One region of the Jejuibacter calystegiae genome, then DNA from elsewhere that is predicted to be linked to it. Evidence: predicted binding sites of a transcription regulator. Region 1 holds the regulator's gene; each other region holds the start of a gene.
The links. The regulator PhoB, encoded in region 1, activates phosphate uptake and scavenging genes when phosphate is short. The targets are predictions, from matches to a motif close to CTGTCATAAAACTGNCNNAT.
Positions count from the first base shown of each region.

Region 1 (4,028 bases):
TAATATACTAAACATATAATTACATCCAGACAGATGCACCAATTCTTCAACTTTAGTCCGGTTTATCATTCGAATAAAAAGCGAACAGCCGCAGGCATTAATTCCCTGCGGCGAAGGGAGAGTTAACCCTCCGTGCGATTATCAATCAACCGGACGGGTATCTGGAACGAAAAGCAGCTGCCCAGCCCGGGAACGCTTTCCACTTCCAGCCGGGTATCATGGTGGCTCAGGGCGTGTTTAACGATAGCCAGCCCCAGGCCGCTACCGCCGCTCTGGCGCGAACGGGCTTTATCCACCCGATAGAAACGCTCCGTCAGACGCGGCAGATGGTGGGCCGCAATTCCCGGACCGTCGTCACTCACGCTAAAGCGCGCGCCTTGCGGCGTCCGCTGCCAGCACACTGCGATATGCGATCCGGCGGGAGTATGGTTAATGGCGTTATAGACCAGATTCGAGACGGCGCTGCGCAACTGTTCACTATTGCCACGAATCTTCAGGGCGGGCTCCACCTCGAAAGTGAACTGATGATCCGGCCCCAACGAGCGGGCGGCCTGCTCCACCTGACGCAGCATATCCGGAATATCCACGCTTTCACTCAGATCCAGGGTGGGCGAAGCTTCAATCCGCGACAGCGTCAGCAACTGTTGTACCAGGCTGCCCATCCGCTGCGTCTGCTCTTCCATGGTTAACAGCGCTTTATCACGCAACGCGCCATCCGCTTCGCCTTCACGCAGCATCTCCAGATAGCCCTGGAGCACCGTCAGAGGCGTGCGCAGTTCATGGCTGACGTTGGCGAAAAAGTTACGCCTCGCCCCTTCCAGTTGATGCATCTGGGTCACATCTCTGGCCACTATCAGCCACTGACGATCGCTATAGGACATCACGCGGAATTCAAGATGTCGGCCGCTGTTCAGCACCAGATTCAATGGGCGGGAAAAGTCGCGTAACTTCAGGTAGTCGCTAAATTCGGGATAGCGCAGCAAGTTCAGGATATTCTGGCCGTTATCGTCGGGCCAGCGCAGGTTAAGCAACTGCTGCGCCAGGCCATTACACCAGAAGATCGCCCCCTCTTCAGTGGTCAACACCACCGCATCCGGCAGTGATTCGGCGCCGCTGCGAAAGCGCTTGATCAGGCTTCCCAGCTCATTGCGCCTCTTCCTGTTACGCATCTGCATCTGATGCAGTCCATAAAGCAGCGGTTCCCAGCTACCGCGCCCTGGCGGCGGCGTCATGCTGCGATCCACCCATAGCCACCAGGAGAGCCGCAGCAAATTATGGAAGTGCCAAATCAAAAGCCCCGTCACGGCAGCCAGTAAAAACCACGGCAGGTGCCCCACCAGCGCGCCAAGCAGCAGCGCTGGCAGACAACACAGGACCAGCTCAAAGGCCAGTCTTTTCCACGACAGCCGTTCCAGCAAAGGGCTTACTCCTGAATCACAGATTAATAACGGGTAGAAAAACGGTAACCAGTGCCGCGTACCGTCTGAACCATGCGATCGTGGCCGCTGTTTTCCAGCACCTTACGCAGGCGACGAATATGCACATCCACCGTTCTATCCTCGACGTACACATTGGTGCCCCAGACCTGATTCAGAAGCTGCTCGCGGCTGTAGACCCGCTCGGGGTGCGTCATAAAGAAGTGCAGAAGCTTAAATTCGGTAGGCCCCATATCGAGCGGACGCTCGCCGTTCATCACCCGGTGAGAAGTGGGATCGAGGCTTAGCCCTTCAATTTCGATAGGCTCCTCTACCGCCATGGGCGAAATGCGTCGCATCACGGCCTTAATTCGCGCCACCAGCTCTTTTGGAGAGAAGGGTTTGGTGATGTAGTCATCGGCGCCGGTTTCCAGTCCGCGCACCCGGTCTTCTTCTTCGCCCCGGGCGGTGAGCATCACTACCGGAATATCCCGGGTCATCGGCTGGCGCTTCAGGTGCTTAATCAACTGAAGCCCGGAACCGCCAGGCAGCATCCAGTCCAGCAGGATCAAGTCAGGCCAGGGTTCGTTAAGCCGTGCCACAGCGGCATCGTAATCTTCCGCTTCAAGCGGCAGGAAACCATTCTGCTCAAGTACGAAACAGACCATTTCACGGATTGGAGCCTCATCTTCTACCACCAGAATACGTCGCGCCATCATTCGCCCTGTCTGATTTTTTCTTGCCCTCGTCGCGAGGGTGCGGGTTGCCATTTTGTAATGCGCGCCATTATGCGTCACTTTTATGACAGATTTATGAAAAACATGACCCTTTAATGACGGATACCGTCACAGAAGAGGCGCACTGGCTTCCAGGTTGTTTATAATCCCCCTCACGCTTTTTTGCCACCGGAACCGGGATTATGCGGATCATTCACACCTCTGACTGGCACCTCGGCCAGAATTTCTATACCAAAAGCCGGGCTGCCGAACATCAGGCCTTTCTCGACTGGCTGCTGGCACAGGCCGAACATCACCAGGCGGACGCCATTATTGTGGCGGGGGATATTTTCGATACCGGTTCGCCGCCCAGCTACGCCCGCGAGCTGTATAACCGCTTTGTGGTCAGATTGCAGCAGACCGGCTGCGCGCTCTATATTCTGGCGGGCAACCATGATTCGGTAGCCACCCTGAACGAGTCCCGGGAACTGTTGGCCTGTCTGAACACCTGCGTGGTGGCGACCCCCACCGATGAACCGCTGGAGATCATAAGCCGCGACGGCACGCCCGGCGCCATTCTGTGTCCCATCCCTTTTTTGCGACCGCGGGATCTGCTGCAGAGCCAGGCGGGGCAGGATGGCCGCGACAAACAGCTCTCGTTGCTGGAGGCTATCAGCCAGCACTATCAACATGTTCACGAGAAGGCACTGGCGCTACGCGGCCAGCGCGATTTGCCCATTATCGCCACCGGCCATCTGACCGCCGTCGGCGTCACCACCAGCGATTCGGTACGCGATATCTATATCGGCAGCCTGGACGCCTTTCCTGCCCAGAATTTTCCGCCTGCCGACTACATCGCCCTGGGCCATATCCACCGCCCCCAGAGCGTGGGCGGCATGGCACACGTGCGTTACAGCGGATCTCCCATTGCCCTGAGCTTTGACGAAACCGGCAAAGAGAAGAGCGTCAGTCTGGTCAGCTTTGAAGACGCCGCTCTTACCGAAATCAAAGCACTACCGGTGCCCGTCACCCAACCGCTGGCGCTAATCAAGGGCTCGCTGGCAGAGATTGAACAGCAGCTCAGCATCTGGCGCGACGCTCCTGAACAACCGGTCACCTGGCTGGATATTGAAGTCACCACCGACGAATACCTGCACGATATGCAGCGCCACATCCGCCAGTTGACGGAAGATCTGCCGCTGGAGGTGATACTGATTCGCCGCAGCCGCGAACAGCGCCAGCGGGCTATCGATAACCAGCATAAAGAAACCCTGAGCGAACTGAGCGTGGACGATGTCTTTAGTCGCCGCCTGGCGCAGGAAGGGCTGGAGCCTGAACGGGAAGCACGGCTGCGCCTGTTGTTTGGTCAAATCCAGGAAGCCCTGCATCAGGAGGATGAAGCATGAAAATTTTAACCCTGCGCCTGCGCAATCTGAACTCACTGCGCGGCGAATGGAAAATTGATTTCAGCGCCGAGCCCTTCGTCAGCAACGGCCTGTTTGCCATTACCGGCCCCACCGGCGCCGGGAAGACCACCCTGCTGGATGCTATCTGCCTGGCGCTGTATCACAAAACGCCGCGCCTGAGCAGTATCTCCCAGACCCAGAATGAGCTGATGACCCGGGACTGCGCCGACTGTCTGGCAGAGGTGGAATTTGAAGTACGGGGCGTGGCGTATCGCGCCTTCTGGAGCCAGAACCGCGCCCGGGGTCTGGCAGATGGCAAGCTCCAGGCCCCCAGAGTGGAGCTGGCGCGCTGCGACAGCGGCGAAATTCTGGCGGATAAAGTCAAAGACAAACTGGATCTCCAGGAGCAGCTTTCCGGGCTGGACTATGACCGCTTCACTAAATCAATGCTGCTTTCCCAGGGGCAGTTCGCCGCCTTCCTGAATGCCGAT
Region 1 is NZ_CP040428.1:2,337,280-2,341,307, reverse strand. Features, by position in the region: gene phoR (phosphate regulon sensor histidine kinase PhoR) at 123-1,418, opposite strand; gene phoB (phosphate response regulator transcription factor PhoB) at 1,442-2,131, opposite strand; gene sbcD (exonuclease subunit SbcD) at 2,335-3,537, shown strand; gene sbcC (exonuclease subunit SbcC) at 3,534-4,028, shown strand, end outside.

Region 2 (4,028 bases), 1.4 Mb from region 1:
CCGCAGTATTTTCCGCCGGAATAAACACCGCATAGGTAGAAAAACCGTTGGTAGAGCCGGTCTTATTATACCAGGTGCTACCGCTGGCGACTTTGGGCGGCGTAATGGCGCTGGCGCGCATCCCGTTAAGAATGCGTTTACCGCTATTGCCTGCCACCAGTTTTTCCGCATTCACCGGCCAGGGGTAGTATTCCCACATCATCGCCTGGGTGAAATCCCGGGTGTGGAAATACCCATGATGAGTGGCGGAAACCGCCTGCTGCCAGTCGTTATCCACCTTCTGCTGGCCCATATTAACGGCCAGCCAGCGGATCAGATCGGCGGAGCTGGATTTCAGCCCATAGGATTCGGCATCCAGCGGTCCAGGCGTCACCCGAACCGGCTGGTCTTCCTTGTTATATCCCTGGGCATAGTCCCCCATCTTATCCTGGGGCACCTCTATCCAGGTGTGATGCATCCCCATGGCGGGTAACAGCCGCTGCTCCATGGCCTGTTTAAAGGGTAATTCCAGCTGTCGGGCGCTAATCATCCCCAACAGCCCTATGCCCAGGTTAGAGTAAACCCGGCGGGAGCCCGGGGGCGAAGGCAGCCGCCAGGCTTTATACCAGGCCATCAGTTGAGGAGTATCCTGCACGCTGTCCGGCACAAACAGCGGCAGGCCGGAAGTATGGGTCGCCAGGTTGAGCAGCGTGACCCGGTCGAAGGCGCTATTCTTAAGTTCCGGCATCCGGTGGCTCACCGGATCGCGCCAGTCCATTTTGCCCTGCTCCACCGCATAGCTGGCCAGCGCGGCGGTAAAGGTCTTGCTCAGGGAGCCGATCTCAAACAGTGTCTGTTCAGTCACCGGCGTCTGGCTCTGCTTTGAGGCCACGCCGTAGTTATAAAAGCGGGTTTCACCGTTGTGCAGTACGGCAATCGCCATGCCCGGTAGCTGATATTTAGCCATTACCGGCTTAACAGCGGCATCAATAGCGCTATTGTGCTGCTGGGCCATCGCGCCAGACGCGCAGCACAATACAAGCCCGGAAATCATAAAACGCATCATCACCCAGAATCCTTTTTATTGTTTGTTGGCACCCACATCATTCAGTCCGACGGGACATAATGCAACCACGGAAGGCAATGTTATAAAACTGTAACAAATGACTCTTACACTGCTCCCTGGTCACGTGACTGAGACAGGAAGCCATAATGAGCAGACCCTTAACCGCCGTATTTAAACAAGAGCACCGGGAAGAGATTAGCAACCCCAGCGATAATCGCGCCTTTTCCCAGGTCGCCAGCGCATATCTTTCGCGCCGCCGCTTCTTACAGATGGGAATGGTGGCAGGCGCCGCCGTTACCCTGCCGTCGCTCCTGATGCCGCAAAACGCAGGCGCGAAAACGCCGCTCGCCCACGCCGTTGCGCTGGGTTTTGCCAGTATTCCGGTATCGACGGAAGACCGGGTTATCGTCCCCGAAGGTTATGTCGCCCGTCCCTTTTACCGCTGGGGCGATCCGGTGGGACTGCGCGATAATCTGCCCGCCTTTAAGCCTGATGCCACCAATACCACCGCCGAACAGGCGGCCCAGGCGGGCATGCACCATGATGGAATGGCCTGGTTCAGCCTGCCGCGCGGCTCTGATAATGCCGAACACGGACTGCTGGCGCTGAACCATGAATATATCGATAACGGCCTGCTGTTCCACGACGGCATGGCCGACTGGCGACTGGATAAAGCCCGTAAAGGTCAGAACGCCATGGGGATTTCGGTGATTGAGGTGCAAAAACGCGATGGCGACTGGACGGTGGTTCGTCCTTCGGAATATGCCCGCCGTATTACCGTGGGAACGCCAATGCAGCTTTCCGGCCCGGCGCGCCACCATACGCTGATGAAGACCGCCGCCGATCCGGCAGGTGAAACGGTATTCGGCACCATGCAGAACTGCTCCTGCGGCCATACCCCCTGGGGAACTTACCTGACCTGCGAAGAGAACTGGTCGGATATTTTTGTGAAACACGGCGAGCGCAACGCGCTGGAACAGCGCTACGGCATTAGCGACAGCGATGAATCTTACCGCTGGAGCGAGGTGGACGACCGCTTTAACGTCGATAAAACCCCGAATGAACCCAACCGTTTTGGCTGGGTGGTGGAAATTGATCCTTATTCGCCGGATTCTACTCCACGTAAACATAGCGCCCTGGGCCGCTTCAAGCATGAGGGGGCCACGGTAACCCTGGCGGATGACGGACGGGTGGTGGTCTATATGGGCGACGACCAGAAGTTTGAATATATCTATAAATTCGTTTCCGACGGCCGCTACAACCCGCAAGACCGTGAATCCAACATACGGCTGCTGGAGTCCGGCACCCTGTATGTGGCCCGCTTTAACGACGACGGCAGCGGCGAATGGCTGGCGCTGGTCCATGGCAAAAATGGGCTTGATAGCAGCAACGGTTTTGCCAGTCAGGCGGAAGTGCTGATCAAAACCCGACTGGCGGCGGACCTGCTGGGGGCCACTAAAATGGATCGCCCGGAGTGGGTAGCCGTCGATCCGAATCGCAGCGCCAGCGTCTACTGTACGCTGACCAACAACAGCGATCGCGGCACCGAAGGCAAAGCGCCGGTCGATGCCGCCAATCCCCGGGCGAAAAACCTGTTTGGTCATATCATGCACTGGACCGAAGCCGACGATTCACCGGCCTCTACCCGCTTTCAGTGGGATATTCTGGTGCTGGCAGGCCGTACCGACACCGACGATAAAAACGCCAAAGGCACCATGCAGGGCGCCGCCTTCGGCAGTCCGGACGGTCTTTCCTTCGACCATCGCGGCGTGCTGTGGATCCAGACGGATGTATCATCGTCCACCATTAACCAGAAGGCCTATGCCGGAATGGGCAATAACCAGATGGTGGCGACGGTGCCCGGCACCAATGAATACCGGCGTTTCCTGACCGGCCCGCGGGGCTGTGAAATTACCGGCATCGCCTTTACGCCGGATAACCGCACGCTGTTTATCAATATTCAGCATCCTGGTGAAGGCGGCGATGTCTCAGACCCTGCGAATCCCCAGGCGGTCTCCACCTGGCCGGATGCCCAACCCAACGGGCGACCCCGTTCGGCCACCGTGGTGATTACCCGGGAAGATGGCGGGCCGATCGGCACCTGATGCTAATGCCGCCCTGCGGGGCGGCATTGAGACGGATGACAAACCTGAGCCGAACGCGTTCGGCCTGAATCACCAGAAAAATAAACAAGGAAAATCAATTCATTGATTTTCGGCTGATAACCACAAAGAGGGAAAAACCACGTTTTTTCCCTCTTTGTCATCAACCTGAGTGCCGCCCTTCGGGGCGGCACTGCTGTCAGATAAACTCCACCCAGGCGCTGCCGCTATCGGCGGATCGCACGCAATTTTCCACCCAGCGTACCCCCATGGCGCCGGCATGAACATCCGGATACCAGAATTGTGCCAGGAAGTCGGTATCCCCTCTGTCACTGGCATCCATAGCGATGGCGAAACGCCGGTAGAGATTCGACCAGGCTTCGAACAGCCCTTCCGGATGTCCGGCGCCAATGCGATCTTCCTCCAGCGCCGTATCGACCAGATAAGGCATGCCGCGATCGAGTATCTGCGCCGGTTGTCCCTGCACTTCATAGCGCAGTTGATTGGGGTGCTCATCCCACCATTCCAGACTGGCCTTCTCGCCGACAATGCGCACCTTCTGACTGTGCATCGCCCCGCTGTTCACCGCTGACGTCCACATGGAGCCGACCGCGCCGTTGTCATACTCCATCAATACAAAGGCGTTATCTTCCAGCGGTGCCCGGGACTGAACAAAGCTCTGGCGCGAGCACATCAGACGGCGAATTTTCAACGCGGGCACCATGGTTTCCGCCAGAAACAGCGGATGCGTCGCCAGGTCTCCCAGCACGTAGCTGGGCCCGACAAATTTCGGATCGACCCGCCAGCGGGTGCTGGGGCTATCCTGCTCCACCGCACGATGGTGGAAACCGTGCGAAAACTGCATATTCACAATGCGAATC
Region 2 is NZ_CP040428.1:3,780,303-3,784,330, forward strand. Features, by position in the region: gene ampC (class C beta-lactamase) at 1-1,042, opposite strand, end outside; gene FEM41_RS17455 (PhoX family protein) at 1,192-3,150, shown strand; gene FEM41_RS17460 (Gfo/Idh/MocA family protein) at 3,347-4,028, opposite strand, start outside.
Region 2: the regulator PhoB is predicted to act here: its motif matches at 1,123-1,142, upstream of FEM41_RS17455 (PhoX family protein).

Region 3 (4,028 bases), 660 kb from region 1:
CATGAGGGACAATTTCCTCTGAGTTATCAACTGTTTTATGGAGTGATCGAGAAGTGATTAAGCGCTGGTTTGTAACCGGAACCGATACCGAAGTGGGAAAAACTGTCGCCAGCTGCGCGCTGTTACAGGCCGCCGCCCGGGCGGGCTGGCGCACGGCGGGCTATAAACCGGTGGCGTCCGGAAGCCGGATGACCAGTGAGGGGGTACGTAATGGCGATGCTCTGGCCCTGCAGCGTCACAGTACCCTGACGCTGGACTATGCCCAGGTGAATCCGCTGGCGTTTCTGGAGCCGACCTCGCCGCATATCGTAAGCTCAGAAGAGGGCAGGCCTATTGAATTCAGCCAGCTTTCCGCCGGGCTGCGTGTTCTGGAGCAGCAGGCCGACTGGGTACTGGTGGAAGGTGCCGGGGGCTGGTTTACGCCACTGTCTGAACGCCGCTATTTTTCCGACTGGGTCGTGGAAGAGCAACTGCCGGTCATTCTGGTGGTGGGGATTAAGCTTGGCTGCATCAACCATGCGCTGCTGACCGCCGCCGCGGTGCAGAGCGCCGGGCTGCGGCTGGCGGGCTGGGTCGCCAATAATGTTCAGCAACCCGGCCGCCGCCATGCGGAATACCTTGCCACGCTGCGCGAGCGGTTGCCCGCGCCGATGCTTGGCGAGATCCCCTGGCTTACGGATCCTGCCGTACCTGGCGACCGGTGGCTCGATCTGACCCTGCTTGACGCCTAAGGCGCCATCCAGCCCAGTAGTCGTTCATCCAGTTGACCTGGCCTGCCCTGGGCCAGGTTACGGCCGCGATGCAGTAGACAGAAACGATCCGCCACTTTGCGGATGAACGACAGGCTGCACTCGGCCATCAGAATCGTCATTCCAAACTCCTGAACCAGCCGTTTCACCAGCAGCGCCATCTCTTCCAGCGGCGTTTGCGGGTGTGCGCTCAGAGGCTCATCCAGAATCAGCAGCCGTGGAGCAGTGACCAGCGCCAGAGCTAACGACAGCTGCTGTTGCAGCACACCAGGCAGCGCGCTGGCGCGCAGATGTCGGATGGCATAAAGCGCCGGAAACAGGGTGTCGATCAGCGGCGGAATGGCGCGGGGAGCGGTATTCACCGCTCTGTGCGCGATATGCAGATTCTCCTCGACCGAAAGCTGAGTAAACAGCCGCCGACCCTGGGGCAGGTAGCCAATGCCCAGTGCCGCCCTGCGTGCGACCGACATATTACGCAAATCCTCCGGCGGACCACCGGGGGCATGCCAGAGCAGGGTGCCGCTCTGTACCGGCAGGTGGCCGGTGATACAGTTGGCCAGGGTGGTTTTACCCGCGCCCGGCTCGCCTAACAGACAGGTGCACTCTCCCGGCGCCAGCTCCAGATCCACATTCCATAATACGTGGCGCTCACCGTAAAACTGATTCACTGCGCGTACACTCAACATGGCTCACTCCTCCGCCTGGGTTATCGGCCACCGCGTGCGCGGCTATCAGGAACCATTGCAAATCGCTTGCCAGCTATTTCAATGAGCGGAAAGAGCAGACACCCGCTAAAAAAACGGATAAGACGCTGCAATGCAGAGTTTTACTCTGCTGGCTGGGGCGTCAGCCTGCACTTCACCGGTGCCGGGGGGCTCGCCCTTTTGGTGCAGAAAGGGGACTTTATGGTGCCAGACTGGAATGTGCCTCGGACGGTTTAAGAGAGAAAAAAAAGCGCAAAACTTTTTTTTGCGGCCTGACACACACAAATCAGGGCTTTTGGACAGACGGCATGGTCTGTGGGCCTGGAGCAGTTATCCACTATTCCTGTGGATAACCTTGTGCATTAGAGTTAGAAAACCTGCGGTAAGCAAGAAAAGACGCGGTCCGCGCCTGAATTGGTGTCAAAGCCGCCTTTATTTAAAAATTAATTTATTTCAACGAGTTAAATAAAATCAATCCTTGTCATAAAACTGCCATCTCAGGAAATAAAACTTTCATCGCCTTGCTTGACAAATGTTAAAACTTACCCGCTCTCTGGGGATAACCGAAATCGCCAGGTTAAATCATCCGATGCGGCGGCCAAACGGCAGATTTTTACCGGTGAATCGGTGTGAAGAGGGGTGATGAATGGTAGGTTACTGTGTTTTCATCCAGCTATTGTGATTGGCAAAAGCCGCCATGGCGAGTAAAATTACTCTCCGGCTTGCACACTTCTTCACCACCAGGTAGCCCGCCATGAGCAAAGCGTTAAAACTCCACTCCGCCTTCCAACCTTCCGGCGACCAGCCTGATGCCATTAAACGCCTCTGCGAGGGGCTGGATGACGGGCTGGCGCACCAGACTCTGCTGGGGGTAACCGGCTCGGGGAAAACCTTCACTATTGCCAACGTCATCGCGAATTTGCAGCGCCCCACCATGGTGCTGGCGCCGAACAAAACCCTGGCGGCGCAGCTGTATGGCGAAATGAAGGAGTTCTTCCCGGAAAACGCGGTGGAGTATTTCGTCTCTTATTACGATTACTATCAGCCCGAAGCTTACGTGCCCAGCTCCGATACCTTTATTGAAAAAGATGCCTCTGTGAACGAGCACATCGAGCAGATGCGACTGTCGGCCACCAAAGCGCTGCTGGAGCGGCGCGATGTGGTGGTGGTGGCATCGGTATCCGCTATCTATGGTCTGGGCGATCCCGACCTCTACCTGAAGATGATGCTGCATCTGACCGTCGGGATGCTGGTGGATCAGCGTTCGATTCTGCGGCGTCTGGCGGAGCTGCAATACACCCGTAACGATCAGGCGTTCCAGCGCGGCACCTTCCGGGTGCGCGGCGAGGTTATCGATATCTTCCCGGCGGAATCCGACGAGATAGCGCTGCGGGTGGAGCTGTTCGATGACGAAGTGGAGCGGCTGTCGCTGTTCGATCCGCTGACCGGCCACGTGGAGTCCACGGTGCAGCGCTACACCATCTACCCCAAAACCCACTATGTGACGCCGCGCGAGCGCATCATCCAGGCGATGGAAGAGATCAAAGTCGAACTGGCCGATCGCCGCAAAGTGCTACTGGCTAACGATAAACTGCTGGAAGAGCAGCGCCTGAGCCAGCGTACTCAGTTCGATCTGGAGATGATGAACGAGCTGGGCTACTGCTCGGGCATCGAAAACTACTCACGCTATCTTTCCGGGCGCGGCCCGGGCGAGCCGCCGCCGACCCTGTTCGACTATCTGCCCGCAGACGGACTGCTGGTGGTGGATGAATCCCACGTGACCATTCCCCAGATTGGCGGCATGTTTCGCGGCGACCGGGCGCGTAAAGAGACCCTGGTAGAGTACGGTTTTCGGCTGCCGTCGGCGCTGGATAACCGCCCGCTGAAGTTTGAAGAGTTCGAGGCGCTGGCGCCCCAGACCATCTACGTTTCCGCGACGCCGGGCAATTACGAGATGGAAAAATCCGGCGGCGATGTGATCGATCAGGTGGTGCGGCCTACCGGCCTGCTGGATCCGATGATCGAGGTCCGACCGGTAGCGACTCAGGTGGACGATCTGCTGTCGGAGATCCGTCAACGTGCCGCACGCAACGAACGGGTGCTGGTGACCACCCTGACCAAACGCATGGCGGAAGACCTGACCGAATATCTGGAAGAGCACGGGGAGCGGGTACGCTATCTGCATTCGGATATCGATACCGTGGAGCGGATGGAGATTATTCGCGACCTGCGACTGGGCGAATTCGATGTGCTGGTGGGGATCAACCTGCTGCGAGAGGGGCTGGATATGCCGGAAGTCTCGCTGGTGGCGATTCTTGATGCCGATAAAGAGGGCTTCCTGCGTTCAGAACGCTCCCTGATTCAGACCATTGGCCGCGCTGCGCGTAACGTTAACGGCCAGGCGATTCTGTACGGCGATAAGATTACTCCTTCCATGGCGAAGGCGATTGGCGAAACCGAACGCCGTCGCGAGAAGCAGCAGCGCTATAACGAAGAGCACGGCATTGTGCCCCAGGGGCTTAACAAGAAGGTGGTGGATATTCTGGCGCTGGGCCAGGGGCTGGCGCGCACCAAA
Region 3 is NZ_CP040428.1:3,000,824-3,004,851, forward strand. Features, by position in the region: gene bioC (malonyl-ACP O-methyltransferase BioC) at 1-57, shown strand, start outside; gene bioD (dethiobiotin synthase) at 54-731, shown strand; gene FEM41_RS13765 (ABC transporter ATP-binding protein) at 728-1,435, opposite strand; gene uvrB (excinuclease ABC subunit UvrB) at 2,208-4,028, shown strand, end outside.
Region 3: the regulator PhoB is predicted to act here: its motif matches at 1,932-1,951, upstream of uvrB (excinuclease ABC subunit UvrB).

Region 4 (4,028 bases), 1.5 Mb from region 1:
CCGGGCGATGCTCGACGCTGCCGTCAACGGCGTTGGCATCGCCTTTAGCGTTGAAGCCTGGGCGACGCCGCTAATCCGCGAGGGGCGTCTGGTCACCATGCTCGAACCCTGGTGCGCGCCGTTCGACGGCTTTTATTTCTGCTATCCGCGCCAGAGGCACCACCTGGCCGCCATGCGGGCATTCATCGACTTCCTGAAGCAACATGTCAGGTAAAACGCCTGATTATATACATCTGACTTCATAATCTATGAAGTTTCCCGCCGATTATTCTTGCTGACTTAATCCATAGACTGCTCTTCGTGAACAGGGCGCATGCCCGATCGCCATCAACAGAAGGAATGACCATGAACGATATATCCAACAAAGTCGTCCTGATAACGGGAGCCAGTAGCGGTATTGGCGCAGCTACGGCACGCCATCTTGCCGGTTCAGGGGCCAGATTAATGCTGGGCGCGCGGCGCGGCGACCGCCTGGAACAACTGGTAAGCGAGATTCGCGAAGCGGGCGGCGAAGCCGACTTTCGCGAACTGGACGTTACCGACATCGAATCGATGCAGGCCTTTGTCGCCGCGGCGCGGGAAAGCTATGGCTGTATCGACGTGATAATCAACAATGCCGGTGTGATGCCACTATCGAAGCTGGAGGCACTCAAGCTCGACGAGTGGAACAGGATGATCGACGTTAACATCCGCGGCGTGCTCCACGGTATCGCAGCGGCACTTCCCCTCATGCAAAGCCAGGGCTCAGGGCAGGTCATCAACCTGTCGTCGATCGGCGGCCATAGCGTAGTACCGACGGCTGCGGTCTATTCCGCCACCAAGTTTGCCGTTATGGCTATTTCCGAAGGTTTGCGTCAGGAGGTCGGCGGCAATATTCGCGTTAGCGTTATCAGTCCGGGAGTGACCGAATCCGAACTGGCGGATACCATCACCGATGCCTCCGCCCGTGAGGCCATGAAGTCGTTCCGTGCCGGTGCGATGCCGGCAGAAGCTATCGCCCGCGCCATCGCCTTTGCCATTGCGCAACCGCCCGATGTCGATGTCAGCGAAATCATCGTGCGGCCAACGGCAAGCCCGTACTGATTTCTCCTGCCAATAAAAAACCCCGGCGTCCGGAGACGTCGGGGTTTGTTAGCTGCGAGCGCTTTATCAGGCTTCGATCGCGGCTCGCAGCTTTTTCATCGCGTTCTTTTCAAGCTGACGCACACGTTCGGCGGAAACGCCGTAGCAGTCGGCCAGTTCCTGCAGCGTGCTCTTGTTGTCTTCATCGAGCCAGCGGGCGCGAATAATATGCTGGCTACGCTCGTCCAGACCCTGCATCGCGTCAGAGAGCTTATCCGCGGCGTGCTCTTCCCAGTTATCATCCTCAATGCCATCGGCAAAGTTCGAGGTTTTGTCCTGCAAAAAGAGCACCGGCGCCATCGGCTGGCCGTCGTGGGAATCATCGTCGGACGGCATATCGAACGTCATGTCCTGGGCCGCCATTCGCGACTCCATTTCACGCACGTCCTTACTGCTGACGCCCAGTTCCCTGGCCACCATCTCGACTTCGTCCTGATTAAACCAGCCAAGACGCTGCTTGGTTTTACGCAGGTTGAAGAACAGCTTGCGCTGGGCTTTGGTGGTCGCCACTTTAACGATACGCCAGTTGCGCAGCACATACTCGTGGATCTCCGCCTTGATCCAGTGAACGGCGAAAGAGACCAGACGCACCCCGACCTCCGGGTTAAAGCGGCGCACCGCTTTCATCAGGCCGATATTCCCTTCCTGGATCAGGTCCGCCTGCGGCAGGCCATAGCCGGCATAGTTACGAGCGATATGAACAACAAAGCGCAGGTGGGACAGGATCAGCTTCTTAGCTGCTTCCAGATCGCCCTGGTAATGCAGCCTTTCAGCAAGCGCCCGCTCTTCCTCAGCCGACAACATCGGCCAGGCATTGGCGGCCCGGATATAAGACTCCAGGTTACCCACCGGGGCTAAAGCTAAATTTTGCATCTCGTTGGTCATTCAAATCCTCACAATTCTTTTTTACTCCGCGTCGTCCCCATCAGGCAACGCCGCTCCGGAGCGACATTTGCTGTTGCGAGCATACGCGCTTCAGTAACATCAGACAGTGATTTTATCCACAAGTTCAATGTCGAATTGTGAATAAGAATATCAAAAAAATGTGACGATGCTATGAAAGCGCAGGCAGGGAGTAGAAAGAGTCAACATACTGCTCATTCCCTGCTGACGGGATCTCGCAAGCAGGGAATGAGTATACCAGAGATTTATCAGTCAGGGGTAAAGTGACGTAAATGTTGCACAGTGGCAAGCCAGGCTGCCACCCAACCAATCATCGAGGAGACCAGTAGCAGCAGCAGACACTCGTCGAATGACAGGCCGCTGAGTTCGAACTTAGTACCAAACACCCGGGCCACTTCGCTAACGGCAGACGAAAGCCGCAGCACCAGCACCTCTGACAGAATCAACGACAGAAAAGCGCCGCTAAAGCCCAGCAGCGCCCCGCCGTACAGGAAGGGACGCAGAATAAAGCCGTCGGTGGCGCCAATCAGCTTCTGCACGTTGATCGTGTCGCGGCGGGCGAAGATGCTCAACCGCACGCTGTTGCCGATAACCAGGAACACTGCGGCGACCATCAGCACGCCGATCATTGCCGCCACGCGGCCCACCAGTCCGGTCAGCGCCGCCAGCCGGGCAAACCAGCTGTCGTCCATACGCACTTCATCAATTCCCTGAACCCGGGAAATTCTGTCACGTAGCGTATTCAGCGAATCGGTCCCCTGGAAGTCTACCTTCGGCTCCACCACCGCCACGGCCGGTAGCGGGTTTTCTTCCAGCATATCCAGCGCGCCGCCAAAGCCGGACCAGTTACGGAATTCCCCCAGGGCTTCGTCTCTGGAGAGGTAGTTCACCTTCTCTACCCCCTCTTCGCTCTGAATCTGCGCCACCACCTGCTGGGCTGCGCTATCATCCAGCGTCTTATCCATATAAACGGTGATTTGCGGAGAGGGATAATACTGGGTCGCCGCATGGTTCACGTTTTTGTACACCATGTAGCAGACGCTCGGCAGCGTCAGGGAGATGGCAATCACCATCACTGTCAGAAAGGTGGCGAAGGGTTTATCCCGCAGATCCTGCAGGGCTCCCTGCCAGGCATAGCGAAACTGTTCGTTAACGCCGCCCTTCACGCCCTTGCGCCTTGGCTGGGAGGAACGATTACCGCCGCTACTGACCCGCTGTTTCGCCAGGCGGCCCAGTTCGCCCAGTCGACCGGAGGATTTCCCGCCGCGCGGGTTCCGGCTGTTAAATTGCTTGATCCTGGATACCAGCTTGCGTCTATTCACCGGCGGCGCCTCCGTGCAGATGTCCTTCGCTCAGGTTCAGCACCCGATACGGGCACCGTGAAATCAGCGCAAGGTCGTGGGTCGCCATCAGCACCGTGACCCCTACGCGGTTAAACTCCTCGAACAGGCGCAGAATGCCTTCCGACAGGGCGCCGTCCAGGTTACCGGTCGGTTCATCCGCCAGCAACACGGCGGGCTTATTCACCACGGCGCGGGCGATGCCCACCCGCTGTTGTTCACCACCGGAAAGCTGAATAGGAAAACTTTTCGCTTTGTCGAGCAGCCCGACCTTGTCCAGCGCCGCGCTGACGCGGCGGCGAATATCTTCACCGCTGGCACCCGCAATAATCAGCGGGATCGCCACGTTGTCATATACGGTACGGTCCATTAACAGGTGGTGGTCCTGGAAAATCATGCCGATCTGACGTCGCAGGAAGGGAACCTCACGCGCTTTCAGGCGGCTGATATCATGGCCGCCAAACCAGATCTGGCCAGCGCTGGGACGTTCAATGCCGCAAATCAGCTTTAACAGGGTGCTTTTCCCGGCCCCTGAGTGGCCGGTCAGAAACGCCATCTCGCCCTGTCGCAGATGGAAAGAGACGCCCTGCAGCGCTTTCCTCCCGCCGCGATAGGCCTTGCTGACTTGTTCAAAGCGAATCATAGTCAATCCTCTCGGGCAAA
Region 4 is NZ_CP040428.1:831,285-835,312, forward strand. Features, by position in the region: gene FEM41_RS03950 (LysR family transcriptional regulator) at 1-214, shown strand, start outside; gene FEM41_RS03955 (SDR family oxidoreductase) at 340-1,083, shown strand; gene rpoH (RNA polymerase sigma factor RpoH) at 1,150-2,007, opposite strand; gene ftsX (permease-like cell division protein FtsX) at 2,274-3,347, opposite strand; gene ftsE (cell division ATP-binding protein FtsE) at 3,340-4,008, opposite strand; gene ftsY (signal recognition particle-docking protein FtsY) at 4,011-4,028, opposite strand, start outside.
Region 4: the regulator PhoB is predicted to act here: its motif matches at 2,166-2,185, upstream of rpoH (RNA polymerase sigma factor RpoH).